Euzebya sp.: one gene and its partner. The protein of the gene in region 2 interacts with the protein of the main gene of each other region in a pairwise test. Links are inferred from orthologs where the notes say so. Each region holds a gene or a part of one and is shown on either strand. Other genes may lie near its edges. The genes, in order: lpdA and pcrA.

The links.
Region 1: the proteins of pcrA (region 2) and lpdA interact in binary tests that used the Escherichia coli proteins (3 or more experiments, as listed by UniProt). The link is inferred for Euzebya sp. from one-to-one orthologs.

What each region holds. Positions count from the first base shown.
Region 1 is NZ_CAXQBR010000078.1:5,919-19,773, forward strand. Bases 5,765-8,628 are described here. They hold lpdA (dihydrolipoyl dehydrogenase), read left to right. Parts: upstream 5,765-6,425; coding sequence 6,426-7,832; downstream 7,833-8,628. Other genes in these bases: ACEQ2X_RS17225 (dihydrolipoamide acetyltransferase family protein), read left to right, coding at 5,765-6,414; ACEQ2X_RS17235 (histidine phosphatase family protein), read left to right, coding at 7,939-8,574; ACEQ2X_RS17240 (SDR family oxidoreductase), read right to left, coding at 8,594-8,628. In the rest of the region: ACEQ2X_RS17210 (EAL domain-containing protein), read left to right, coding at 1-2,373; pdhA (pyruvate dehydrogenase (acetyl-transferring) E1 component subunit alpha), read left to right, coding at 2,902-4,029; ACEQ2X_RS17220 (alpha-ketoacid dehydrogenase subunit beta), read left to right, coding at 4,034-5,005; more of ACEQ2X_RS17225, read left to right, coding at 5,008-5,764; more of ACEQ2X_RS17240, read right to left, coding at 8,629-9,379; ACEQ2X_RS17245 (hypothetical protein), read left to right, coding at 9,561-11,069; ACEQ2X_RS17250 (dihydrofolate reductase family protein), read left to right, coding at 11,291-11,974; ACEQ2X_RS17255 (CapA family protein), read right to left, coding at 12,038-13,300; ACEQ2X_RS17260 (Vms1/Ankzf1 family peptidyl-tRNA hydrolase), read right to left, coding at 13,488-13,855. UniProt on the Escherichia coli protein: Lipoamide dehydrogenase is a component of the glycine cleavage system as well as of the alpha-ketoacid dehydrogenase complexes.
Region 2 is NZ_CAXQBR010000087.1:309-14,262, forward strand. The notes cover bases 3,254-6,216. They hold pcrA (DNA helicase PcrA), read right to left. Parts: upstream 5,879-6,216; coding sequence 3,629-5,878; downstream 3,254-3,628. Other genes in these bases: ACEQ2X_RS19045 (hypothetical protein), read right to left, coding at 3,254-3,274; ACEQ2X_RS19055 (DUF6069 family protein), read left to right, coding at 6,029-6,216. Also shown: ACEQ2X_RS19035 (hypothetical protein), read left to right, coding at 494-1,045; ACEQ2X_RS19040 (alpha/beta fold hydrolase), read left to right, coding at 1,169-2,137; more of ACEQ2X_RS19045, read right to left, coding at 2,231-3,253; more of ACEQ2X_RS19055, read left to right, coding at 6,217-6,499; ACEQ2X_RS19060 (hypothetical protein), read right to left, coding at 6,537-6,893; ACEQ2X_RS19065 (AAA family ATPase), read right to left, coding at 7,080-7,403; ACEQ2X_RS19070 (hypothetical protein), read right to left, coding at 7,396-7,728; ACEQ2X_RS19075 (PadR family transcriptional regulator), read right to left, coding at 7,725-8,066; fahA (fumarylacetoacetase), read right to left, coding at 8,125-9,342; ACEQ2X_RS19085 (hypothetical protein), read right to left, coding at 9,412-10,353; ACEQ2X_RS19090 (OsmC family peroxiredoxin), read left to right, coding at 10,462-10,884; guaA (glutamine-hydrolyzing GMP synthase), read right to left, coding at 10,915-12,510; ACEQ2X_RS19100 (hypothetical protein), read right to left, coding at 12,559-13,743. UniProt on the Escherichia coli protein: A helicase with DNA-dependent ATPase activity. Unwinds DNA duplexes with 3'-5' polarity. Translocates on single-stranded DNA with 3'-5' polarity. Initiates unwinding more efficiently from a nicked substrate than double-stranded DNA.

The DNA of each region.
Region 1 (13,855 bases), on a different replicon or contig from region 2:
GTCGGGCGGCTCGGCGCCGACGAGTTCGTCGTCGTGGTCGCGCGCGCCGGCGACGTCGACGGGCTCCTCGCCACCGCGCGAGCCATCCGCCGATCGATCGCCGAGCCGATCCACGCCGGGGACGAGTCGATCCACCTCACCGCGACGGTCGGCATCGCCGTCGAGGCCAACCCGGACGCCCACGCCGAGGCGCTCGTGCAACGGGCCGTCATCGCGCTGCACGGCGCCCGCGCCGCCGGTCGGACCGTCGACGTCGCCGACGAGGGCGACGCCCGCGCCGTGGTCGCCCAGCTCGAGGTCGAGGCCGCCGTGTCCGTCGCGATCCACGACGACGGGCTGTACGTGGTCTTCCAGCCGATCTACGACGCCGCCGACCGCCCGGTCGCCGTCGAGGCGCTGGTCCGCGCCCACGACGACGCGATCTCCGCCGCCGACATCGTCGCCGCGGCGGAGCGGTCGTCGCTGATACTCGACCTCGGCCGCGTGGTCCTCGACCAGGCGCTCGCCGCCATGCCGACCCTGGACGCCGCCGCCGGCCGCCCCCTGCAGCTGAACGTCAACCTCTCGGCCCGCCAGATCCACGAGCCGACGATCGTCGAGCAGATCCTCGGCGCCGTCCGCCGCCACGGCTTCCCGCCGTCCCAGCTGTGCGTCGAGCTGACCGAGACCGCGGCCATGTCGGACCCCACCGCCACCATCGAGGCGCTGTCGGCCCTGCGGCGCGCGGGCGTGTCGATCGCCATCGACGACTTCGGGGCCGGCTACTCGTCGTTCAGCTACCTCCGCGACCTCCCGGTCGACCGCGTGAAGGTGGACCAGGCGTTCCTCCACCGGGCCGGCGAGGACGCGGCCGCCCGCCAGGTCCTCGAGGGGATGGTCGGGCTGTGCGCCGGCCTCGGCCTCGAGAGCGTCTGCGAGGGCGTCGAGAACACCCACCAGCGCGACGTGGCCATCGCGGCCGGCGCGACCGGCTGGCAGGGCTACCTCGGCTCCCGCCCGCTGCCCGCCGACGAGCTGGCCGCGGTGCTCGTGGCGTCCGGGGGCGCCGAGGACCCGCTGCCCGCCGACGAGCCGGACCAGGTCGCGGACCTGCTGGCCGATCTCGGCATGGTCGACCTGCTGGTGTTCCGGCGCCTGGGGGAGGGACGGTACGCCCACCTGGGAGGGGTGGGTCGCGGGGCCGGCTGGGCCGGCGTGGTCGAGATCGACCTCGCCGCGGAGACCTTCGTCGCCGGGGCGCTCGGGCGCAGCGACCGGGTGTTCATCTCCTCGAGCGAACCGGTCCGCGTCGTCGGGCCGTACTACGCCACCACGAGCCTGGTCGTGGCGACCGACGACGCGCTGGTCGTCCTCGGCCACCCCGACGAGGCCAGACCCCTCGACCGCGGCGACCCCCGGGTGGACCGGCGGGGCGCCGCGGCGCTGGCCGAGATCGTCGAGGTGTCCCCCGCCAAGCCCCTCGCCGACGAGCTCGAGGTGCTCGAAGCGGTCCAGGAGCTCCTCCGCTTCGACGGCGCGGACCTCGGCGAGGCGCTCGCCCACCTGCTGGCTGTCACCTGCGACGCGCTCGGCTGCGACGTCGGGTTCGCCTGCCTGCCAGACGTGGGCGTCGTCCGGTTCGGCGTCGCCGACGACGTGGACGTGTCGGGCTGCAGCGAGCTCGGCGACGCGCCCCGCTGCCTGCAGTACGCCGCCGAGGACGACCTGCCCGGCGGCCTGGTCCCGCGCCTCGGCATCCGGTCCTGGTACCTCCTCCCGTTGCACGGCGGGCGGGGCCGCATGCTCGTCGCCCACACCGCCGACAGCCCGCGGGGCTTCACCGGGTTGTGCCAGCGGGTCGGCCGGACCCTCGCCGAGTCGAGCGACGTGCTGTTCCGCGCCGCGCAGGCCCGGGAGGAGCTGACCCGGCAGGTGGACCAGGCGGCGTCAGAGGCCCGGACCGATGCGCTGACCGGGCTCGCCAACCGGCTGGGGTGGGACGAGGCGGTGGAGGAGCTCGCCCACGGCCCCGGCGGGGTCGGCGTGCTGGTCGCGGACCTGGACCGGTTCAAGGAGCTGAACGACACCCACGGCCACGCCGAGGGGGACCGGGCGCTCAAGGTGGTCGCCAGGGTGCTCGCGGAGGCGGTCGCCGAGGTCGCGCCGTCGGGGGCGCTGGCGGCACGCATCGGCGGGGACGAGTTCGGCGTCGTGCTGCCGACCGAGGACCCCGTGGTGGTCGAGCAGCTGCGCAGGCGGGTGCGGGACCGGGTCGAGGCGGTCGACGCCGGCGTGTCCTGCACCGTGGGGACGGCCTGGACCGAGGGGGGCGCCGGCCTCGAGGCCGCCCTGATCGCCGCCGATCGGGCGATGTACGCCGCGAAGTTGGGGTAGGCGCTCGCCGTCGGGTCGCCGGTGGTGGGTGACTGCACGTCGTCGGGCGGCCGGCGGTGGCCGACTGCACGGTGTCGGGTGGGCGGCCGCGGTCAGCTGCACGGTGTCGTGTGGTCGGCGGTGGCCGACTGCACGTCGTCCAGTGCACGGCGATGGCCGACTGCACGTCGTCCAGGACGGTCCCGGAGAGCGTGCAATCGCGCGGCCGACCCAGCCAGACGACGTGCAGTCGGGGGACGGACTGCTCGACGACAGGCAGCCCGTCGCACCAGCCTGGCCGCGGACGTGGCCGTCCCGCCCGTCAGATCGTCGCCGTCAGCCGGACGCCGCGCGCACATCGTCCGCCATCTGCTGTCAGCACCACCCAGACCGGACGTCTTGTCGTCAGAGGCCTTGTCCCCGCGTCGACCTGCACCCTAGGTTGAGCCCCGACCCGGCCGTGTCCGGTGCGCCATCCCCACCCCGCGGCCGCCGCGCCAGTGCGATGCTCGTCCCGGCGATCCCGAGCCGAGCGAGGAGGCCCCCGAAGTGAGCGACCCCTCAGGGCAGAGGCCCGACCCGACCGACCTGCTGCCGCCGCAGGAGCCGATCCAGATCCTGGACGACGACGGCCACCTCCACGACGTGGAGGGCTACCCGATCGACGACCTGACCGACGACGACCTGCGGGACCTCTACCGGTACATGGTCGTCAGCCGGCGGATCGACAAGCAGGCGATCAACCTGCAGCGCCAGGGCCAGCTCGGCGTCTACGCGTCCCTGCTCGGCCAGGAGGCAGCCCAGGTCGGCGGGGCCTACGCCCTGCAGGAGCGCGACTGGGTGTTCCCCTCCTACCGCGAGATGGGCACCGCGATCGTCCGCGGCGTCGACCCGGGCAAGATCCTCCACCTCTTCCGCGGCACCTGGCTGAGCGACTACGACCCGTACGAGTTCAACTTCGGGCTGCTCAGCATCCCGATCGGCACCCAGGCCCTCCACGCCGCGGGGTTCGCGATGGGTGCGAAGTTCGACGGCACGGACCTGGTGGTGATGGCGTACTTCGGGGACGGCGCGACCTCCGAGGGCGACCCGCACGAGGCGATGAACTTCGCCGCGGTCTACGACGCCCCGTGCGTCTTCTTCGTCCAGAACAACCAGTACGCGATCAGCGTCCCCCTCAGCCAGCAGACCAAGGCCCCGACGATCGCGCACAAGGCGGTCGGCTACGGCATGCCGGGCTACCGCTGCGACGGCAACGACGTCCTCGCGACCTACGCGGTGACCAAGCAGGCGGTCGAGCGGGCCCGCCGCGGCGAGGGCCCCTCCCTCATCGAGGCCGTCACCTACCGGATGGAGGCGCACACCACCGCCGACGACCCGACGCGCTACCGCACGCCGGAGGAGATGGCGGAGTGGCAGCGGCGCGACCCGATCGCCCGCTACGAGCGGTTCATCACCGAGCGCGGGCTGATGGACGCCGACCTGAAGGCGGCGATCGACGCCGACGTCGAGGAGCTGGCCGGCAAGATCCGCGAGGAGATCTACGACGCGCCGCACGGCGACCCCCTCGAGCTGTTCGACCACGTCTACGTCGACCCGATCCCCGACCACGAGGACCAGAAGGTGATGCTCAGGCGCGAGCTGGACGCGGCGGGCACCACCGGAGAGGAGGCGTAGGCAGATGGCGATCACCATGGCCCAGGCCCTGAACACCGCCCTCCACGACGCGTTCGAGAAGGACGACCGGGTCGTCCTGTTCGGCGAGGACGTCGGCACCCTCGGCGGCGTCTTCCGGATCACCGACAAGCTGCAGGAGCGCTTCGGCGCCGACCGCTGCTTCGACACCCCCCTCGCCGAGTCCGGCATCGTCGGCACCGCCGTCGGCATGGCCATGTACGGCTACCGGCCGGTGGTCGAGATGCAGTTCGACGGCTTCACCTACCCGGCGTTCGAGCAGATCGTCAGCCACGTCGCGAAAATGCGGAACCGGTCGCGCGGCACGGTCACCCTCCCGATCACGATCCGGATCCCCTACGGGGGAGGGATCGGGGCGGTCGAGCACCACTCTGAGTCCCCCGAGGCCTACTTCGCCCACACGGCCGGGCTGAAGGTCGTCACGCCGGGCACGCCGAGCGACGGGTACTCCCTGCTGCTCGAGTCGATCTTCTCCGACGACCCGGTCATCTTCTTCGAGCCCAAGCGCCGCTACTGGCTGAAGGAGGACGCGACCCTGCCGACCGCGACCGAGCCGATCGGCCGGGCCGTCGTCCGCAAGGAGGGGACGACCGCGACCCTCGCCGCCTACGGCCCGATGGTGAAGACCTGCATGGAGACCGCCCAGGCCGCCGAGGCCGAGGGGTGGGACCTCGAGGTCGTCGACATCCGCTCCCTCACCCCCTTCGACCACGAGACGATCGTCCGCTCGGTCGAGAAGACCGGCCGGTTGGTCGTGGTCCACGAGGCCGCGGTGAAGCTCGGGTTCGGGGCCGAGGTGGCCGCCCGCATCCAGCAGCACGCCTTCTACTACCTCGAGGCGCCGGTCCAGCGGGTCGGCGGCTTCGACATCCCCTACCCGGCGGCGATGCTCGAGGAGTACTTCCTCCCCGACGTCGACCGGATCCTGGACGCCGTCGCCACCACGCTGGAGTACTAGGCATGCCGACCGTGTCGAATTCCGAGACGTCCCGCTCGAGGGACTTCCTGCTCCCCGACCTGGGCGAGGGGCTGACGGAGGGCGAGATCGTCTCCTGGCTCGTCGCGGTCGGCGACACCGTCGCCGTCGACCAGTACGTCGCCGAGGTCGAGACCGCCAAGGCCGTCGTCGAGGTGCCCTCCCCCTACGCCGGGACGGTCACCGCCCTGCACGCGGGGGAGGGGGAGGAGGTGGAGGTCGGCGCCCCGCTGATCACCATCGAGGTGGCCGACCCCTCCGCCGGCCCGCCGGAGGAGCCGACCCCGACCACCCCGGTGGCCGACGACATCCCGGTGGTGGAGGAGGACGGGGCCGACGACGACGAGGACTCCGGCAACGTCCTGGTCGGCTACGGCACGTCCGGCGGCAAGGGCTCGCGCCGCCGCCGGGTGACCGCCCGCGGCGACTCCGCCGATGCAGGGGCAGCGCCGGGAGGCTCGTCGACGCGGGTCGAGCGCGCCACGACCCCGCCGGCCAAGCCGCCGGTGCGGAAGATGGCGAAGGACCTCGGGGTCGACCTGACCACCGTCGAGGGGACCGGCCCGGACGGGATCATCACCCGGGCCGACGTCGAGGCGGCATCCGCGGGCGGGCCGGCGGTCCCCGCACCCGAACCCGCCCCGGCGCCGGAGCCCGCCGAGCCCGTCACGATCCCCTCCGCGCCGGCGGGCGCGCTCGAGGCCGAGCGCGTGCCCCTCACCCAGCTCCGCAAGGCCGTCACCGCGCAGATGACCCGCTCGCGGCGGGAGATCCCCGAGGCGGTCACGTGGGTGGAGGCGGACGCCACACCGCTGTGGGAGCTGCGCGAATCGCTCAACGACGGCCAGGACGACGTCAAGGTCTCGGCCCTCGCGATCATCATGCGGATGGTCGTCGCCGGGCTGCGGCGCTTCCCCACCCTCAACGCGTCGCTCGACGTCGAGGCGCAGGAGATGGTGCTGCACCGCCACGTCAACCTCGGCGTCGCCGCCCAGACCGACCGCGGGCTGGTCGTCCCCGTCGTCGAGGGCGCCGACCGGATGGACATCCTCGCGCTGGCCACGAGCCTCAACGACCTGGCCGCCACCGCCCGCGCCGGCAAGCTCGCGCCGGACCAGATGCGCGGCGGGACGTTCACGATCTCGAACTACGGGGCCTTCGGCGTCGACGGCGGCGACATGGTCATCAACCACCCCGAGGCCGCGATCCTCGGCGTGGGTCGCATCCACGACAAGCCGTGGGTCGTCGACGGCGTCGTGCAGGTCCGGAAGGTCATCACCTACTCGATCGCCTTCGACCACCGCATCATCGACGGCGGCGAGGCGGCCGGGTTCATCCGGTTCCTCGCCGACGTGACCGAGGACCCGACCCGCCTGCTGGCGTCGCTGTAGGGCCCGGACCGATGGCTGACCACGACGTCATCGTCCTCGGCGGCGGACCCGGCGGGTACGCCTCCGCCCTGCGCGCCGCCGTGCGCGGCCTGTCCGTCGCGATGGTGGAGGCCGACCGCGTCGGCGGCACCTGCCTGCACTGGGGGTGCATCCCCTCGAAGGCCATGCTCCACGTCGGCGGCATCCTCGACGAGGCGCGCGACGCCGAGCGGTTCGGCCTCGACCTCACGGTCGGCGGCATCGACGTTGAGCGGATGGCCGCGTTCCGCCAAGGCGTGCAGGACCAGCTCACCTCAGGCCTCGAGGGGCTCGTGAGGGCCCGCGGGATCACCCACCTCACCGGCTGGGGCACGGTCGGTCCCGACGGGCACACCGTCACGGTCACCGGCGACGACGGAGAGCGGGCCCTCACCGCCGACCACGTCGTGATCGCCGTCGGCTCTGCGGTCCGGTCCCTCCCCGGGGTCGAGGTCGACGGCGATGTCGTGATCACCTCCGACACCGCGACCCACCTCACCCGCATACCCGAGCGGGCGCTGGTGATCGGCAGCGGCGCGGTGGGGCTCGAGTTCGCCAGCCTGTTCCGCTCCCTCGGCGCGTCGGAGGTGACCGTCGTCGAGGCGCTCGACCGGATCGCCCCGCTCGAGGACGTCGACGTCTCGACTGCCCTCGCCCGGGCGTTCCGCAAGCGGGGCATCACCACGGTGGCCGGGACCACCGCGACCGACGTGACCGCCATCGACGGTCCCACCGGCACGGCCGCCACCGTGAGCCTGTCCGATGGCGACGCCCACGTCGTCGACACCGTCCTGGTCGCGGTCGGCCGACGCCCCCGCACCGAGGGGATCGGCCTGGACGACCTCGGGGTCCTCGACGAGCGCGGGTACGTCGTCGCCGACCCGTCCGGCCGGACCGCGGTCGACGGCGTCTGGGCGGTCGGGGACGTGCTCGCACCGCCGTCCCTCGCCCTCGCCCATGCCGCCTTCGCCGAGGGGTTCGCCGTCGCCGACCAGATCGCGGGCGAGCGCGTCACCCCGGTCGACCACACCCTCGTCCCGCGGGTCACCTACTGCACGCCCGAGGTGGCGAGCGTCGGCCTGACCGAAGCCCAGGCCCGCGAGCGCCACGGCGACGCCGTCACCGCCACCACCACGAGCATGCGCGGGAACGCGAAGGGGATCATCCACGGCTCGGACGGGTTCGTGAAGGTCGTCGCCGGCGGCCCGGAGGGGGCGGTGCTCGGCGTCCACGTCGTCGGCCCGCACGCGACCGACCTGATCGCCGAGGCCCAGCTCATCACGGCGTGGGAGGCCCTGCCCGCGGAGGTCGCCGCGCTCGTGCACCCGCACCCGACCGTCGCCGAGGCCATCGGCGAGGCCCACCTCGCCGCCGCGGGCCTCCCCTTCCACACGCACTGACCACGCATGCCGCGGCGGAGCTGGACCACGTGATCTGCCCCGCCGACTGCACCAGGTCGGTGTGATCGGCTAGACCTGGCCGCGACGAACCCGCTGCCCGGAGGTGATGGTGGACCGCGACCGCGACCGCGACCCGAGCCGACCGCGGCTCTGGGTTGCCCTCGCCGGCGCGGTCGTCGTGTGCGTGGCGGTGCTGGGCCTGGCGGTGCTGCTCGACGCGGGCGGGCCGGCGGGGCATGACGGCGTGGCCCTGCCCTCCGGGTCGGTCGTGCTCATGCGGCACACCGCGACCGACACCTCCCAGACCGACGCCGACCCGACCGCCCGCGGCAGCTGCGCGCAGCAGCGCAACCTCTCCGCGGCCGGGGTCGCGCAGGCCCGGGCGATCGGCGAGGCCATCGGTGCGCGCGACGTCGCGGTCGACGCGGTCCTGGCGAGCCCGTTCTGCCGGACCGTCGACACCGCGGTCGCCCTGGGGCTGGGGGAGGTCGAGGCCACCGACCTCCTGCTGTCGCTCACCGCCGCTCCCGACCGGCGCACGGCCGACTGGCTGGTCGCGGAGGCGACCCGGCTCATCGAGGTCCACCTCGGCGGGGACGACATCGCGGTCATGGTCACCCACACCCAGAACATCGAGGCGCTCACCGGCGAGCTGGTCGAGGAGGGCGGCGCTGTGGTCCTGACCGCGGGGGAGGGAGGCGCGCTGGCCGTCGGGGGTGTGATCGCCCCGGACGACTGGTAGCCGCGCCGTCCGTCCCGGGTCAGCCCTCCGCGCCGAGGACGTGGCGTTGCAGCCCGCGCATCCCCTCGAGCCAGCGGTCCCGGTCGCCGGTCCGGTTCTGCTCCATCCGGGCGACGTCGGGGTGGGGGAGGATCAGGAACCGCTCCTCGGCCAGCCCGCGCACCACGGCCTCGGCGACGTCCTCGGGCTGGATGACGCCGAGGGCGGTCAGACCCTTCCCGCCCGGCCGGGTCCGGAGCTCGGCCACCATCGGGGTCTCGACGAACATCGGGCACAGGCACGAGACCCCCAGCCCGTCGTCGCCGTGGGTGATCGCGAGCCACTCCGCCAGCGCCACGACGGCGTGCTTCGAGACCGAGTAGGGCGCCGCCCCGATGTTGGTCAGCAGCCCCGCGGCGCTGGCCGTCTGCAGCAGGTAGCCGCCGCCGCGCTCGAGGGCGCCCGGCAGCCAGGCCCGCACCGCCCACACGTGGGCCATCACGTTGACGCGCCAGGCGACGTCCCAGTCGGCGTCCGGCGCCTCCACCCCGCCGTCGGTGCCGACCCCGGCGTTCAGCACCAGCAGGTCGATCGGCCCGACGGCGGCCTCGGCCTCGGCCAGCATCGCCGCGTTCGCCTCCGCCCCCGCGCCGACGTCGCAGGCCACGGCGGTCCCGCCGATCTCGTCGGCCACCGCGCCGGCGGTCCCCGCGTCGAGGTCGGCGACGACCACCCTCGCACCCTCCGCCGCGAACCGGCGGCACAGGGCCGCCCCGATCCCTCGACCGCCACCGGTCACCAACGACGTCCTGCCCTGCAGCTCCATCGCGGCAGCGTACCGGCGGTCGGGGTGAGACCCGGTGTCGCGCTGGTCACCCCCTCCACTGTGTCGGTACGCCGGTCGTGGTGGCGTGCGTGCCGACACAGCGCGTGGACCGGGCCGGTGCACGTGGGGCTGATGTGGCTCATGTTGACGATGTGGCTGATGTGGGGCACCGTGGTGGCCTATGGGCGACGTCTTCCCCACGGCCCTGCAGCGCACCTCCGACGAGCGGTGGGTGACGCTGGACGTCGTCGTGCGCGAGGACGACCGGACCGTCGCGCGGATCCCCGAGAGCCCCGGGATGGCGGCCGCCATCCGCCTCGACGGCGGCGAGGCCCACGACCTGCGGCTCCGCGCCCTCCTCGCGAGCCCCCCGCCCGACGCCGGCCGCGGGGTCCACATCAGCTGGCCGGTCGACCTCCTCCACGACCTCGACGGGCGGGTGGTCGGCTACACGTCCCGCCGTCACACGTCGGGCCGGACGTTCCCGCTCGCGGAGTTCGTCGACCCCGCCCGCCGCGCGGAGATCGCGCCCCTCGCGACCCGCCGCCACCTCCTCCGGGTCGCCCGGAACGTGGCGACGGCGGTGGCCGCCCTCCACCACGCCGGACACGCCCGGATCGACCGCTCGCAGTTCCGCGTCGACGACCGCGGCCGGGTGGTGGTGGTCCGCGTCGACGAGCTGGTCCCCGACGCCGCCGCCGGGCAGCGGACGGACGACGAGCGCCGCCTCGCCAACCTGATGGTCCGACTCCTCGACGGCCAGCCGTGGCCGACCGGCGAGGTGACCGCGCTGCTGGCCACCGCGTCCTCGCCCGGCGCGCCCGCGCCGCCTGCGACGGCGTGGTTCCACGCCCTCCGGCAGGCCGAGCGGGAGCTGCCGCCCGCCCCGCAGGTCGCCCGCCCCTCGCCGCAGGCCCCGGAGACCACCGCGGTCGCCAGCCGGGACCTCGCGAGCGCCCTCCGCGAGGCCCGGACCCCGCGCACCGAGCCCGCCCACCCGGGACCCCGTGACACCGGGTCCGCGGCGCCGGAGGTCGGCCCTGCGCCGACCGTCCCCTCCCCACCCGCTGCCGCCGAGGAGGGGGACGACCCGGAGACGCCGCCCCGCCCTCCTGAGGGTCCACCCCCGCGTCCCGCCCTCCGGCACACCGACCTCGGTGCCGGCCGGCCGACGTTCGCGCTGGCGGTCGGGCTGTTCACCGGGGTGGTCGCCAGCGTGGCGCCGTTCCTCGTGTTCCTCGCCGTCCTCGCGTCGATGGTGCTGGCTCGCGCGGTCCAGGTCGCCCTGCGCCGCTCGAGCCACGGGCCGCACCAGACCGTCGCCATCGCCCTCAGCCGCCTGGTGCCGTTCGCGACCGGCGGGATCGCCTTCGGGGCGTTCATCCTCCTCGACCTGCTGCTCGTCCTCGGGCTGTGCATGGCCCTCGCCGAGCTGCTGTTCGACTACGGGCCGGGCTTCACCCTCACATGGATCCAGCAGCTCCCGGAGGTCCCCGGCCTGGTCCGGGCGTTCGCCTTCGCGGTGGCGGCCCTCGGCGGCACGGCCGTCGGCGGACCGGTGTACGACCGGGTGCGCGAGACCGGGCGGCGTCGCGCGATCGCCCTGCCCGCCGTGGCCCTCGCCGTGGCGGCGGGCGCGCTCGCGTTCGACGCGACCGTCGTCTGGTGGCCGCTCCCGATCGTCGCCTGATCCCGCGGGAGGGCTGGACGTGGCCCCCGCGCAGGAGTAGCCTCCGCGACGCAATGCTGTAGGACGCACCCGCACATCCCCCCGCCGACCCTCCCTGTGGTCGGCGTGCGCGAGGATCGGGTGCGGTCGTCGTCAGGCTCCACGGCCGCCCGGTCGTGCGCGCGGCGTCGCAGGCTCCCGGCCCCCTCGTGCGGTTGCGCGCTCGAGAACGGAGGACCCCCATGCGTGCACTCGTCTACTACGTGGCCACGAGCCTCGACGGCTTCATCGCCGACCCCCAGGACCGCTACGACGCGTTCGTCGTCGATGACGACCTCCTGGCCTTCCACACCGGCTACCTGGACCGCTTCGACGCGGTCGTCATGGGCCGCCGGACCTACGACATCGGGCTGGCGCTCGGCGTCACCAGCCCGTACCCCCAGATGGCCGAGCAGGTCGTGTTCTCCCGGACGCTGACCCGGTCGCCCGATCCCGCCGTCACCGTCACCAGCGACGACCCCGTCGCGGCCGTGCGGGCCATGAAGGCCCAGGACGGCGGGGACATCTGGCTGTGCGGCGGAGGTGACCTGGCCGCCCAGCTGCTCGCCGCCGACCTGGTCGACGAGCTCGTGGTCAAGCTCAACCCGTTCGTGATGGGCGACGGCATCCCGCTGTTCGCACCGCACACCGCGGCCACGCGGTGGCACCACGCGTCGACCGAGACGGCCGGCGACCTGGGCATCCAGGTGCTGACCTACCACCGGTCACCGACAGCCGTCCGACCGCCACGCCGCGACCGCCGCGGCGCCGGCCGCGGACGGCACGGGCGCCCCCCGACCCCACGCGAGCGCGCCGGCGGTCCGCCCCGGCGCACCCCGCCGCGGGCCATCCAGGCCGCGCGCGCGAGCCGTCGCGGCAACCGGTAGGCGGCGCACCCAGCGGACACCCCCCCCCGCCACCCCCTACCCCGGTGGAGGGGTGGGGTCGCCTCATCCCCGCTCGTAGTGGGGCCGCGGCGGCGGGGGAGGGGGCTCGTGGACGTCCGGCGGTCCGGGCGGCGGCGACAGCGGCACGCCGAGGTACCCGAGCGTCCGCTGGGCCGACGCGGCCAGCACGCCGGCGGCGTCGGGGTCGGCCAGCACCACGTGGTAGCGGTCGTCGACCCACGTCGGCTGCGCGTGCACGGCGACCACGCGCCAGCCGGTCCGGGAGTCGCTGAACTCGAGGGTCACGACCGCGCCGTCGCGCCGCTCGGTCGGGCGCTGCCCGGACAGGAAGTTGCCCAGGCCGTAGACCACCGGGCGGCCGGCGATCCACTCGACCGGCTGGACGACGTGGGCGTGGTGGCCGATGATCGCGTCCACCGCGCCGTCGCCGAGGACTGCGGCGGCCACCTCGCGCTGGGACGTCGTCGGGGTGTGGACGTACTCCGCACCCCAGTGGAGGCTCGCGATCACGACCTCCGCGCCGGCGGCTCGCAGGGACCGGGCCCGATCGAGGATCACCGTCGGGTCGATGCGGAGGACCGACCACTCGTGGCCTCCCGGCGCGGGCAGCCCGTTCAGGCCGTAGGTCGCCGAGATCAGCCCGACCGCGATGCCGTCGACGTCGAGGAGCCGGAGGCCGCGCCACTCATCCTCGCTGCGGTACATGCCCTCGTGGGCGACCGCCGCCGCGTCGAGGGCCGCGAGGGTCTGGACGACCCCGTCGAACCCCTGGTCGGCGGAGTGGTTCGACGCCGTCGAGCAGGCGTCCCACCCGGTCGTGGCGATCCCGGCGGCCAGCTCCGCGGGGGCGTTGAAGCGCGGGTACGAGCTGTAGGGGCCATCCGGGTCGAGGGGCACCTCGAGGTGGCAGACGGCCAGGTCGGCGGCGGCGATGTCAGCCGCCGCCGCGGCGAGCTGGGGCGCGAAGTCGAACCCGCCGCCCGGCAGCGCCGCCCGCGTGCGCACGGGAGTGTGGATCAGCAGGTCACCGGTGGCCGCCACGGTGAACGTGCGGTACGGCTGCGTGGGCGGGCGGGTGTAGCGGTCGGGCGTGGTCCGCTGCCGGACGACCGACGGACCCGTCCACGGCGTGGGCGCCGGCGCGGCCATCTCGGTGACGTGGCCGGCGATCCCCAGCGCGGGACGGGCGGTCTCCACGGCGACGGCGTGCGGCGCCGCGGACGCGCCCACGGCGAGCGCGGCCACCAGCACGGCCACTGCCGTGCCGAGGGCGGTCGTCGCGACGACGTCCCGCTGGCGGTCCACCTCTCGAGCGTACGAGGTGTCCGTCGTCATCCCGGGGCCCATCGGCCTGCCCCGCGCAGGGCGATCGACCCGAGGGGTCCCGACCCGCGGCGAGGTCCCCCCGACGAGAGCCCCGCCCGGCGCCGGAGGACCGGTGCCGGGCGGGACCTCACCTCGCCGCGGGGTTCGGGCGACGAGGGCGTGGCAGCTAGCCGCGGAGGCTGGCCGCCAACCCGTCGGTCACCTCAGCCACCGCGTCGACCAGCGCGACGACCGTCGCGCCGGTCGCCGCCGCGCCGCGGAGCGCCACGTCGACCAGCGGCGCGCGCGTCGCGGGCAGGTCGAGGGCGTGGAGGGTGCCGGAGTCCGCCGCCACCTGCTCGGGGCGGTCCCCGAAGTGGGCGGTGATGCCGTCAGCGCTGTCGTGGTGGACCAGGAGGGTGTCGACGCGTCCCTCGAACAGCATCTCGAGGACCTGCTCGCGGCCGGTCACGCCGTTCCCCCGCTCGACGGCGGCCAGCACGTCCCGCTGGGCGTCGGCGCGCCGGCGGGCGGCCTCGCGGCGCACCGCGGCGT
Region 2 (13,954 bases):
CGCTCGTCACGCTGATCGACACCCACGGGGCGGCGGTCGGCGCGGCAGCCGACGACGCCGGACAGGCCGGGGAGATCGCCCGCACGCTGCGCTGCCTGCTCGGCCTGGCGGTGCCGACGCTCGGCGTCGTCGTCGGCGAGGGCGGCTCCGGCGGGGCGATCGCCCTCGCGGCGGTGGACCTGCTCGCGGTGCAGCGCACGGCGACGTTCAGCGTGATCGCGCCCGAGGGTGCCGCCGCGATCCTCCACCGCGATCCGGACCGTGCCGCCGAGGTCGCTGATCGGCTGGGGCTGCGCAGCGCCGACCTGGTGCGGCTCGGCATCGCGGACCTCGTGGTCGACGACGACCCGGGTGGCACCCTGGCGGTGATCGACCGCTGGCTCGCCGACCCCGGCCGCGCCGACCCACCTGGCCGTCGTGCCCGCTGGCGGCGCGTCGCCGACGGGGACGAGCCGCCCCACGCGGACCGGCCCGCCCCGCAGATCCCTCCCCCATGACGCCCCCACCCTCCCCCTCCGCCCCGCCGCCGGCAGACGACGCCGAGTTCGGTCCCGGGGGCTACCTCCCCCAGCGGGCCGCCCAGCGCGCCCGCAAGATCGTCCTCCGCGAGCAGATGGGGGTGCACTGGCCGATCGCCGCGGTCGTGGCGGGTGTCCTGACCCTGGCGATCACGGTCCCGCTGGTGCTGAGCTCGACCGGTGCCCCCGACCCGCCGTTCGTCGACGCAGGTCCGCTGGCGGCGATCGACCCGGCCGGCGACGGGCTCGTCGACGTCGACGGCACCGAGGTCCTGGTCGTCCGGGGCGGCGGGGTCCTGCGGGCCTTCGCCGACCCGCCGGACGGGGCGCGCTGGTGCCCGACGTCCCGCCGGGTGGAAGCCCCCGACGGGCGCGTCTGGACCGCGCAGGGCCGGCTGATCGCCGGGGACGGCGAGTCGCTCCAGCCGGCGGCGGTGACCGCCTACGAGGGGGCCCTGTACATCGACCCGGCCGGGGGATCCGACGCGCTCCCGCCGAACCCGGGGACTCAGACGCCGGCCTGCTGAGGCGTGCGACGGCCGTCACCCGGGGTGACGGATTTGCTCACCTGCGGAGAACCCGCTTGTCTGGCGGGCGGACAGGGCATGATTGGAGGCACACTCCAGTTCAGTGCGACAGGAGCCCGTTGGATGACCCCCGCCCGCAGACGCGCAGGAGCCGAGGCCGAGTACGACGACCTCTCGCACCTGCGCCGCCAGGCGGGGATCGCGCTGCGCAGCCTGCTGCGCCCGGGGACCTACATCGGGACCGTCCGCGAGCTGGCCCTGACCGCGGTGCACGCGGCCGCCTACCCGATGGGCATGGCCCGTGACGCGAACCGCCGCTCGCGGCCGCTGCACGACTACGACGACCTCGACACCGTCGTCGCGGACCACGAGACCGCGCGGATGCCGGTCCTCCTGGTCCACGGCTGGATCCACAACCGCAGCGCGTTCCTCGGCATCAGCCGGGTGCTGCGCCGCCACGGGTTCCGCCACATCCACGCGTTCGACTACAACCCGCTGACCTACGACATCCCCGAGATCGCGGGGATGCTGGCCGCCGAGGTGGATCGCGTCCTGGCCGTCACCGGCGCGGAGAAGGTGCTGATCCTCGGCCACTCGATGGGCGGGGTGGTCGCCCGGTACTACGTGCAGCATCTGGGTGGCGACGCCCACGTCGACACCGTCGTCACCCTGGGTTCACCGCACCGCGGCACGTACGTCGCCTACCTCGGGTGGGGCCAGTCGGCGCCGCAGATGAAGCCGGGCAGCGCCCTGATGCGCAAGCTCGAGGAGACCGCCCGCCCGAGCGACGTCCGCTGGATCGCGGTGTACTCCGACCTCGACCTGCTGATCCTGCCGGCGGTCAACGCGAAGCTGATCCACCCGGCCCTGCGGGCGCACAACATCAAGGTCGCCGACCTCGGGCACCTGTCGCTGCTGCTGTCCGGCGAGGTCATGCGCGCCATCGTCACCCACCTCTCGGACCGCTCGCTGCACCGACCCGCGCCGCACGAGGACCTCGGCCCCACCGAGGAGGTCGTGTACCCGGCCACCGGGACCGACGGCGCCCGCGCGACCCTCCGCGCCGTCCCGCCCCTGACCGCGGAGGGCTGACCGCGGACCGGTCCGCGCGTGCCCGGTCCGGCGCGGATGTGCAGCCGCGCCACCCACGTGGCCGAGGTGCACATCGTGAGGGGTCCGGGGCGGTCAGGCAGCCGCGCGGTCGACCATCGCGTGGAAGTCGGTGCGCAGGAGGCCCGCGAAGCCCGCCCGGTCCTCGTCGACCAGATCGGTGTCGTAGCGGCTGGTGGCCCAGTCGATCACCCCGAGCGCGAGGTCGCGCCGACCGTCGCGACGGCGCATCGAGGGCGCCCGGTGGTGCGGGCCGTCGACCTCGATGTCCCACCGGATCTCCGGGACGGCGATGTCGGCCTCGGCGATGATCCGCCCGCCCGAGCGGATCGGCGTGGGCCGCATCGCGACCTCGAGCCCGAGCTCCCCGCCGATCTCCACGGCCATCTCGCGGACGAGTGCCTCGGTCCGCGAGTGGGAGAACCCGGGCCGCAGCAGCTCCGCCGCCCGGCGGAGCTGCCCAGGGACCCGTGGCGGGAGCTCGAACAGGACGGGCTCGTCGACCGCGCCCACCAGCTCGTCGACAGCCAGCCGTCGCCTGCGGTCGAGGTCGACAGCCAGGTCGCCGACCAGTTCCGCGGCCCGCGACCGCTTCCGCAGGACCCACGCGACGTCCCAGAGCATGCGGACCGGCGGCGCCAGCCGGAGCCTGTGGACCACCTCGACCTGGGCGGTGGGGACCAGGCTGCGGACCAGTCGGATCTCCCGGCGGGACTGGGTCCCGGGGTCGACCAGCAGCTGCGTCACCCGCGGGGGCGCGACGTCGCACCCGCGGAGCCACGCCGCCGACAGCCCGGTCACGAGCGCACTCGCGGCGGCCGCCCGGACCGCGGCGGGGATCACCGCGGTGCCCTCGGCGAGGGTCGCGGCCACGCGGTCGGGTCCGCTCAGGTCCGAGACCGCCAGCACGGCCGCCCAGATCCGACCGAGCGGCGACTCCGGCACGCCCCCCACCCGGTACACCCCGCGGTGGACCCGGATCCAGCCCCGCAGCTCGACCTGCAGCGACACCCACGAGCCGGACAGCCCGACGAGCCGGCACTGCCAGACCGCGACGTGTCCGGCCTGGCGGGACGCGATGGCGGCCACGACCGCCTGCGGTGAGGGGGAGGAGCCCATCCGGCGACGGTGACACGTCCGCGGCTGCCCCGCGAACGGGGGGTGTGGACAACTCCCGGACGCGGGCGGAGGTCCGCAGGCCAGGGACCGCCAGCCGACCACTCCACCGGCTCAGGATGTGCAGATCAGCCACCCAGATGGCCGAGGTGCACATCTTGCGTCAGCGGGCAGGTGACCGGACCCGTCCGACCCGCACGATGTGCAGATCAGCTACTCAGATGGCCGACGTGCACATCCTGGTCTGGGGGACGCGCGGGACGCACCGGCTGCGGAGGACGTGCGAGGCGCGCGGGCGTCGGCGACGAGACCGCGGACCGCGCCCGCGACCCGCTGACGCGGAGGGCCGGCCGCGGATCAGCCGCGGATGAGCGGGGCGTAGGCCAGGACGAGGCGCTTGGTGCCGAGGTCGTCGAAGTCGATGACGGCCTCCTCCTCCCCGGGGGAGCCGTGCAGCTCGACGATCTGTCCCGCGCCGAACCGGGTGTGGACCACCCGGTCGCCGGGGGTGAACTCGGGGCCGTCGTCGTCCTCCTCCTCCGCCGCCCAGCGCGAGCGGTGGTGCTGGGAGCGGACGCCGGCGAAGGACAGGGCCCGACGTGACGGCCCGCCGCGGTCGGACGACCGGTCGTCGACCAGCTCGGCGGGGATCTCAGCGAGGAACCGGCTGGGCGGGTTGGACTGGGACCCGCCGTACAGCGTCCGGGACCAGGCCGACGTCACGTACAGCCGGCGTTCGGCCCGGGTCATGCCGACGTAGCAGAGGCGCCGCTCCTCCTCGATCTCGTCCGGCTCGCTGAGCGTCCGGGCGTGCGGGAAGATCCCCTCCTCGAGCCCGACCAGGAACACCACCGGGTACTCGAGGCCCTTGGCGTTGTGGAGGGTCATCAGCGTGACCGGCTCGCCCGTCGAGGCGAGCTCGTCCTGCTCGTTGGTCAGGCTGACCCGCTCGAGGAACTCCGGGAGGGTCGCGTCGGGCTGCAGCGCCTGCAGGTCGTCCGCCACGCCCTCGAGCTCGGCCAGGTTCTCGAGCCGGCCCTCGGCCTCCGGCGACCGGTCGGCCTCGAGCTCGGCGCGGTAGCCGGAGACGTCGAGGACGCGTTCGAGGACCTCCCGCGGAGTCAGCTCCTCGGAGATCCACCCGGTCCGCAGCCGGTCGATGAGCGACACGAACCCCTCCACCGCCGCGACCGCGCGCGGTCCCAGGCCGTTGATGGCGCCAACCTGCCGGCACGCCTCCATGAGGCTGGTCCCGTTCCGCCCGGCGTGGGCGGCCAGCTCGGTGGCGCTCTTCTGCCCGATCCCCCGCCGGGGCACGTTCAGGATCCGCCCGACCGCCACGTCGTCGTCGGGGTTGACCAGCGCGACGAGGTAGGCCAGGGCGTCCTTGATCTCCTTGCGCTCGTAGAACCGGGTCGACCCGATGACCTGGTAGGGCATCTGGAGGCGGATGAGGACCTCCTCGAGCACCCGGGACTGCGCGTTCGTCCGGTAGAAGATGGCGCAGTCGCCGGCGGTCACGCCGTGGTCGGCGCCGAGCCGCCGGATCTCCTCGACGACGAACGCCGCCTCGTCGTGCTCGCTCTCGGCGGTGTAGCGGACGACCTGCTCGCCGGCGCCGGCCTCGGTCCACAGCTCCTTCGCCATCCGCTGGGTGTTGTGGGCGATCACCCCGTTGGCCGCGTCGAGGATCGTCTGGGTGGACCGGTAGTTGCGGTCGAGCACGATCCGCGTGGCGTCGGGGAAGTCCTGCTCGAAGTCGAGCAGGTTGCGGATGTCCGCCCCGCGGAACGCGTAGATCGACTGGTCGGAGTCGCCGACGACGCAGACGTTGCGGTGCTCGTCGGCGAGCAGGCGGACGAGCTCGTACTGCGCCCGGTTGGTGTCCTGCCACTCGTCGACCAGCACGTGGGCGAACTGGCGCCGGTAGCGCTCGAGGACGTCGTCGAACAGCTGGAAGATCTCGACGGTCTTGGTCAGCAGGTCGTCGAAGTCCATCGCGCTGGCGGCGTGGAGCCGCTCGACGTAGCCGCGGTAGACGTCGGCCACCTGGGACTCCCACCACGTGCCGGCCCGGGAGGCGTAGGTCTCGAAGTCGACCAGCTCGTTCTTGGCGCGGCTGATCTCGTGGTGCGCGGCGCGGACCGGCACCTTCTTCGTGTCGAGCCCGAGCCCCTTGACGACGTCGGCGATCACGCGGCCCGAGTCGGCGGTGTCGTAGATGCTGAAGTGCTTGGCGTAGCCGAGGAGCGGCGCCTCGCTGCGCAGGATCCGGGCACAGGCCGAGTGGAACGTCTGCACCCACATGCCACCCCAGCGCCGCCGCTGCGGACGGCCTTGGTCGTCCCGCTCGATTCCGACGAGGTCGTCGCCGACCAGCCGGCCGACGCGATCCTTCATCTCCCCCGCCGCCTTGTTCGTGAACGTGATGGCGAGGATCTCGTAGGGGTGCACGCCCTCGGCGATCAACCGGGCGATCCGGTGGGTCAGCACGCGGGTCTTCCCCGAGCCCGCGCCGGCCACGACGAGCAGGGGCCCGCCGTCGTGCAGCACCGCGTCGCGCTGCTGGGGGTTCAGGCTGTCCAGGGGCAGTGTGGTGATGCTCACGACCGACCGGAGTGTAGGCGGAGGGTCCGACACCGCCGGCGCTCGATCCACACACCCGATCCACGTGCGGGGCCGTTCGGACCGCCGCCGTCCAGCGGTTACCCTTCTGACGCCGCTCCCCGATCCCGCAGCCGACGAAAGCGACCCTCGATGGCCGGCGCCAGCCCCGTACAGACCCAGGAAGACCTCGTCCCGCCCGCCCCCGCAGCGATCGGGTACCGCCTGGCCGGCGTGGTGCTGGCGCCTGCGGTCGCCGTGGTCGTGCACCTGGTGCTGGCCGGCCCGGTCGGCCTGGACCTCCAGGTCCCCGAGACGCCGGGGTCCTCGACCCTCACCGAGCTGTCCCTGCTGACGACGTTCGGGGTGGCGCTGGTGCTCGCCCTGGCGGGGTGGGCGCTCGTGCGGGCGCTCGAGGCGTTCCTCGGCGGACCGCGCGGCCGTCGGCTGTGGACGACGATCGCGGTGGGCGTCGCGGTGCTGTCGCTGATCCCCGTCGCCCTGCTCGACATCGACGCGGGGGCGAAGCTCGGGCTGGTCGGCCTGCACCTCGCCGTCGCGCTGGTGCTGATCCCCAGCCTGGCGAACGGGACGCCGGCCGAGCCGCTGCACCGCGACACCTAGCTGCCGCGTCCGTCCCCCGCGCGGGCGCCGGGGAGGGTCAGCCCGGTCGTGCGCGCAGGCGTCCGCTCGCGAGGGCGGTGCCGACGGCGCAGACCTCGACGACCCCCAGGGCGTGGAGGAGGCCCGCCAGCAGCGAGGCCTCGTCCGCCCCGTCCACGGCCACCGTCCCGAGCTCGCGGGACGACCAGAACGGCAGGACCTTCGCGACCAGCCCGAACGGGTTGGTGACCGCCTGCAGACCGGCGAGCAGGAACAGGATGATGGTCCCCTCCATCTCCCGCGGGAAGGCGGTGCCGACGAAGGTCCCGACCGCCACGGCCACCGCGGCGGTCACCCCGAAGTCGAGGCCCACCAGGCCGAGGCTGCGCACGGGCCGGTCCAGTGCGACGATCACCCAGAGCGCCGCGCAGAGGCCGACGCCGAGCACCAGCAGCCCGGCGATCCGGCCGGCGACCAGGGTGCTGCCCCGCCACCCCGCCAGCTGCAGGCGCGGCTCGAGGTCGCGGACGGTGCAGGCGGCGTCGCACGACGCCTCGCAGCGCCATCTCCCCTGCGAGCGCCATCCTGTCTGCGTGCGGGCTCACGCGTGCACCGCCGCCAGCTCGACCACGCTCGTGGCCCGCTCGAGGACGTCCGGGGAGTGCGAGGACACGATCGCCGCCCGACCTTGCTCCCCCTGGGCCCACAGCAGCTCCGAGAAGCGGCGCATCCCGTCGGTGTCCATGCCCTGGTACGGCTCGTCCAGCAGCAGGACGTCGGGCTGGCCGAGCAGGGCGACGACGACGCTCAGCTTCTGGCGCGTCCCGCCGGACAGCTGCCCAGCGAGTCCCGCGCCACGGGCCGCCCCGCGACCGACCGCCCCGAACAGCGCGAAGTGCTCCTCGGGGGTCAGCCACTCACCGATCCCGCCGTGCTGGGGGACGTAGCCGACCCGTCCGGACCTCGACCGCGACGTCGGTCAGGACCGGCACCGACCCGAAGCGCTTGCCGACGCCCGACGCCCGGATCACCGGCACCCCGTCCGGGACGGCTCGACGACGACCGCCGCCGAGCGCATCGACCGACGACGCGGCGTAGCTCGCGGGTGGGCCGAAGTGGGCGAGCGCCGGCTCGTCCACGTGGGCGAGGAACCCCTCGGTCTCGACCACCACGGCCGCGCGGTGCGCGGCCGTGACGCCCCGGGCCTGCAGCCCGTGGTCGAGCGCGGCCAGCCACGACGCGTCCGTCATCGCCGCACCCCCTCCGCCAGCACGGTGCCGACCGCGTCGGCGAAGGCGGACCACCGCGCTGCGTGCTCGGCCAGGACCGCGCCGCCCTCCGCGGTCAGCACGTAGTACTTCCGGCCGGGACCGCCCTCGCCGGCCCGCCACTCCGACGTCAGCAGGCCCCGCGACTCGAGTCGCAGGAGGGCGGGGTACAGCGACCCGCCCGGCACGGTGCCCACGCCGGCCTCCTCGAGGCGCCCGGCCAGCTCGTAGCCGTACGCCTCCCCCCGTGCGAGGAGGGCCAGGAGGCACGGCTCGAGCACCCCGCGCAACCAGTTCCGCTGTAGATCGAGATCGTTCATACATAGACAGCCTATGTAGCTGCTCATGCGGGGGGCAAGCCCTGTCCGCCGGCACCGCTCAGCCCGCTGCCAGCACCGTCCCGATGACCTCGCCGAGCTGGAGGCGCCCACCCCCGAGCCCGCGGCAGTGCCCGGTGAGGGTGATCGTGTCGCCGTCGGCGAGGTAGGTCCGCTCCACGCCGGCGACGGTCAGGGGCACGGTCCCGCCCCACGTCGCCTCGAGCAGGCACCCCTCGGTCCCCCGCTCCGGTCCGGACACGGTGCCGGACCCGAACAGGTCACCCGGTCGGACGACCGCGCCGTTCACGCTGGCGTGGGCCAGCTGCTGGGGCATCGTCCAGTACATGTCGGCGAACGACGTGCGCGACACGACCTCCGGCGCCCGTGCCCCCGCGGGCTGCCAGGCGACCTCGAGCGTCAGGTCGAGGGCCCAGTCCCCCTCCACCCGCAGGTAGTCCACCACCGGCGGGTCCTGCGGGCGCGCGGGGACGCGGGCGGCCTCGAGCGCCGCCAGCGGCGTGATCCAGCCGGCGAGCGAGGTCGCGAAGGACTTGCCGAGGAACGGGCCCAGCGGCACGTACTCCCAGGACTGCAGGTCACGCGCCGACCAGTCGTTGAGCAGCGCGACGCCGAAGATCCGGTCGGGGGCTGCGGCCGTCGTGATCCGCTCCCCCAGCGCGGTGGACGGCCCGCCGGTGATGAACCCGACCTCGAGCTCGAGGTCGAGGGTGGTGGACGGTCCGACGGGCGGCACGTCACCGGGCGCGGACGGTCGCCGTTGCCCCACCGGTCGGCGGATCGGCGTGCCGGAGACGACGACGGTGCCGGAGCGCCCGTGGTAGCCGATCGGCATGTGCCGCCAGTTCGGCGTCAGCGGCTCCCCCTCCGGCCGGAAGATCCGACCGACGTTCGTGGCGTGGTGGATCGAGGAGTAGAAGTCGACGTAGTCACCGACCGTGACGGGCAGGGAGGGGGCGGGGACCTCGTCGAGGGGGAGCAGCGCCCCGTCGGGCGGTCGGGTGCCACCGTCGTCGGACAGCAGCGCGGTGACCCGTCGCCGCACCGCGACCCAGGTCGCCTGCCCCGCGGCGACCAGGCCGTCGAGGGTCGGCGCCTCGGCCCACCCGGCATCGTCGAGCAGCCCGGCACGGTGACAGGCGCGGAGGTCGAGGGCGTGGGCCCCGATCCGCACGACGGGGCGCGGGTCGCCGTCGAGGGCGATCACGCCGTAGGGCAGGTGGTCGAGGTCGTAGCCGGACCCTTGGGTGCCCGGCACCCACGACGATCCCGTCACGCCCGGCTCAGCCGCCACCCCTCACGCCCCACGCCCTCATGCCCCACGCCCTCATGCCTTCGCGCCCTCGGCGGTCAGGACCTCCAGGCGGTGCAGCGCGGCGATCTCGGCGCCGACGTCGGGCACGCCGACGCCGAGGAGGAAGTCGCGCCGGCACTCGGCGGTCGCGTCGCTCTCGATCACCTCGTCGCCGACGATCAGGGCGCCCGATCCCATGCGGACCTGCGCAGCCGGGGCCGCCAGCACCCCCTTGATCCGCGCGAGGGCGCTGCCCTTGTGGGCCATCACCGCCGCGGCCACGAGGTTCAGGTAGCCGTGGGCGGAGTCCTGGTCGTCCGCGCGCACCGGACCGGCCAGCCCGGGGCCCGCGGTGACGGGCACGCGCAGGTCCGCGCAGGCCTTCAGGAAGCCGGCGAGCTCCACGTCGCCGGGTGGGGGGACCGTCCCCGCCGCTCCCACCCGGGCTCGGGCGATCATCCGCCGGCCGCCGTCCGCCGCGGCGCCGATGGCGGTGAGCGTGCGGAGGACCTCGCCAGCGGGGCGGTCCCCGATCGGCACGTCGACCTCGACGGCGGTGGCCTGGGGGATCGCGGCGGCGGCGAGCGCCTCCACGACCGCGGCGACCTCCTCATCGGGCCGCTTGCCGACCACGGGGACCTCGATGGCGGTCAGCTCCACGCCGGGGGTCGCGGCCAGCGGGGCGAGGCGGATCAGGTCCTGCACCAGGGGCGCCCCGAACGCGGTGCCGCCGGCGCGGGACACCACCACGGCGAGGCGGAGCGCCACGCCGCCGGGCAGCGCGTCAGCCAGCGCGTCCGCATCCGCCGAGGCGATGACCAGCCGATCGCACAGCCAGCCGGCGTCGCCGCTGCGGACGTCCACGTGGGCGGCGAGCGCGCGATCGAGGGGCTGCCGGGTCGGCGGCAGGGTCGACGTGTCGTCGAACAGACCCGTCAGGGCCGCGTCGCGGGCGTCGAGGATCTCCTCAGCCATCGAGGGCACGGTACCCGATCGACGGCCGCGATCGGACGCGGCGGCGCGGGATAGGGTTCGGTCGACGACCGCGAAGGGGGCCGCCCGGCCCCGGAGGAGGATGTGCACATGGCCGCCACCGCCACCGCCCGCTGGGAGGGCAGCCTGGACGACGGCACGGGGCAGATGTCGACGGGGACGGGTCTCGAGGCCCCGTTCACCAAGGCATCGCGCTTCGCCGACGGCGAGGGTTCGAACCCCGAGGAGCTGATCGGCGCCGCGCACGCCGGCTGCTTCTCCATGTTCCTCTCGGCCCTGCTGAGCAAGGACGGCCACCCACCCACCTCGATCGAGACGACCGCCCGCGTGTCGATGGACATGTCCGGCGCCGCCCCGCGCATCAGCAGGATCGACCTGAAGACGACCGGTGAGGTGCCTGGCATCGACGCCGACACCTTCCAGGCGAAGGCCGAGGAGGCGAAGGAGGGCTGCCCGGTCTCCGCCGCGCTCGCGTCGGTGCCCACGATCACGCTCGAGGCGACGCTCGCCTGACGTGGTCGGCCACAGCGCCGCCGGGCACCCTCACTCCCACTCGATGGTCCCCGGCGGCTTCGACGTGATGTCGTAGGCCACCCGGTTGATCCCGGGGACCCCGTTGATGATCCGCGTCGAGATCCGCTCGAGGACGTCGTAGGGGATCCGGGCGAAGTCCGCGGTCATCGCGTCCTCGGACGTGACGGCACGGACGATGATCGGGTGGCCGTAGGTGCGCTCGTCGCCCTGCACGCCCACGGAGCGGATGGCCGGCAGGACCGCGAAGGACTGCCAGATCTCCCGCTCCAGCCCCGCGCGCTTCAGCTCGGCCAGCACGATCCGGTCCGCGGCGCGGAGCAGGTCCAGCCGCTCGGCGGTGATCTCGCCGATGATCCGGACCCCGAGACCGGGGCCGGGGAACGGCTGGCGCCAGACCATCTCCTCGGGCAGGCCCAGCTCCTCGCCCACCATCCGAACCTCGTCCTTGAACAGCCAGCGCAGCGGCTCGACCAGGTCGAAGGTCATGTCGTCGGGCAGGCCCCCGACGTTGTGGTGGCTCTTGATCGTCGCGGCGGTGCCGTGCCCGGACTCGATCAGGTCCGGGTACAGGGTCCCCTGGACCAGGAACTTCGCGTCGCCGGCGTGGGTGCGGGCGGCCTCCTCGAAGACCCGGATGAACTCCCGCCCGATGATCTTCCGCTTCTCCTCCGGCTCGGTGACGCCGGCCAGGGCGGACATGAACCGGTCCTTCGCGTCCACCACGACCAGGTGGGTGTCGAAGTGGTCGCCGAACGCCTCGCGGACCTGCTCGGCCTCGCCGTGGCGGAGCAGCCCGTGGTCCACGAACACGCAGGTGAGGTTGTCGCACACCGCGCGGTGGACCAGCGCCGCGGCCACCGCGGAGTCGACGCCGCCTGACAGGCCGCACAGCACCCGGGCGTCACCGACCTGGGCGCGGACGGCGGCGACTGACTCCTCGATCACGTTGAACGCGGTCCAGGAGGGTCGGGCGCCCGCGGCGTGCAGGAACGACTTGATGACCGCCTGGCCGTGCGGGGTGTGGGACACCTCGGGGTGGTACTGGACGCTGAACAGCCGCGCACCGGTGTGCTCCATCGCGGCGATCTGGCGCCCGTCGGCGGTCCGGGCGACCACGTCGAACCCGTCGGGGGCGACGGTCACGGCGTCGTTGTGGGACATCCACACGATCTGCTCACCCGGCTGGTCGGCGAGGAGCGTGGAGGAGGGGTCCGCCTGCAGCTCGGTGCGGCCGAACTCCGGGGCGTCGGTCTTCGCGACCGTGCCACCGAGCTGGGTGGCCATGACCTGGTGGCCGTAGCAGATCCCGAGGACCGGGATGCCGAGCTCCAGCAGACCCGGGTCGGGGCGGGGCGCCCCCGCGACGTGGACCGACTTCGGCCCGCCGGACAGGATGATGGCCCTCGGCTGGCGCTCGGCGACCTCTGCGGCGGAGATGTCGTGGGGGACGATCTCCGAGTAGACGTGGGCGTCGCGCACCCGCCGCGCGATGACCTGGGCGTACTGGGCGCCGAAGTCGAGGACGAGGACGGTGTCGTGCCGAGGAGCACGCGGGTCGATGGAGTGCTGAGGGGCACGCGGGTCGAGGGAGTCCTGGCCAGCCATGCGGCCAGTCTCGCAGGCTCCGCCGGATCGGCGAGCGCCCTCCGCCCGTCAGCCCGCGTCCGGCGGTGCCGCCGCCAGGCAGCGGGCCCGGACGGCCAACGCCTCGCGGACGTCCGCCACGACGTCGTCGATGAACTCCGCGCGCCAGGTCTCGTCGGTCGACGCGCTGACGGTGAACTGCAGGCCGGTGAAGGCGGCGATGAAGCTGGCGACGCGCACCAGCTCGGTCGTCAGCACGACCGGCGTGTCCCACAGGGTCAGGCGGGCGAGCGCGGTCACCTCCTCCGCGGTCGTCCAGGTCAGGATCGTGCCCTCCCGGATCGCGATCAGCCCGAAGGCGACGAAGAACGCGCCGATCAGCGCGCTGACCAGCAGGATCTGCACGCCCTGCGCGACGACCAGCAGCAAGCCGACGTTCAGGCGGTCGGGGCGGCTGAGGGGCGGGACGTCCGCGAGCGGCCGTGACGGCGCGTCGCCGAGCGCGACCGCCGGCGAGCGGGCGATCAGCCCCTCGACCTGCGCCCAGGTGTCGAAGGTCGCGATGTCCGCGGTCTGCCGCGGCAGGCGGAGCAGGAAGAAGATCAGGCCGGCCCCGACGAACAGCACGATGGTCGCGGTGAACGTGGCGGTCGTGAAGTCGCCGGCGACCTGCCACAGCTCGGCGTTGACGAACAGGAAGGTGCTGAACAGGAGCAGCATCGGCAGCGCGCGGGCGGCCAGACGGCCGACGGCCGCGAGGTGGCGCCCGGTCTGCGCGAGTGCCCAGCGCAGCATGTGGAGGATGCCGTAGCTGGCCACGAAGTAGACGACGGCGAGGGTGACGGCGTTGCCGAGGATCGCCACGGCGGCGCTGGCCAGGTCACCGCCGAAGACGACCGGCAGCAGGGCGGGGAGCATCAGGAACGTGGCGATCTCGCCGTTGCCCACCCGGCGCGGGAGCGCGAGGGTCGCGCGGCCCTGCAGCCGGTTCAGCAACCCGTATGCCCCGAGGAGCAGCACGCCCCCGCCCACGACCGCCGCGACGTTCGCCCAGAGGGGCCAGTCCAGGTTGAGGGCGAGCAGCACCTCGAAGGTGAAGACCAGAGCGAGGAACGGCACCACCCGCGTCAGCACGTCCTCCCGGGCGGAGTAGCCGGCGATGAGGTGCGGGAGGCCGCGACGGGTCAGCCAGCGCTCGACCTCAGCCCTCGTCCGCGGGTCGAGGGCCGCCGCCGGCCCCGCCGTCGTGGTCACCGGCGAAGGGTACTCGCCGCCGCCCCGTCGCGGCGGTGGTGGCCCGCCAGCGACCCGTGGGCGCCTCGCGCGCCGGCGAGGGCGCGTCGCGCACCCGCGATCGACCCACGGGCGCGAAACGGCACCCCACGGGCACCCAGCGCACCCGCCATCGACCCACGGGCGCGAAACGGGCCCAGCCACCGACCCACACGCCCCGCCATCGACCCCC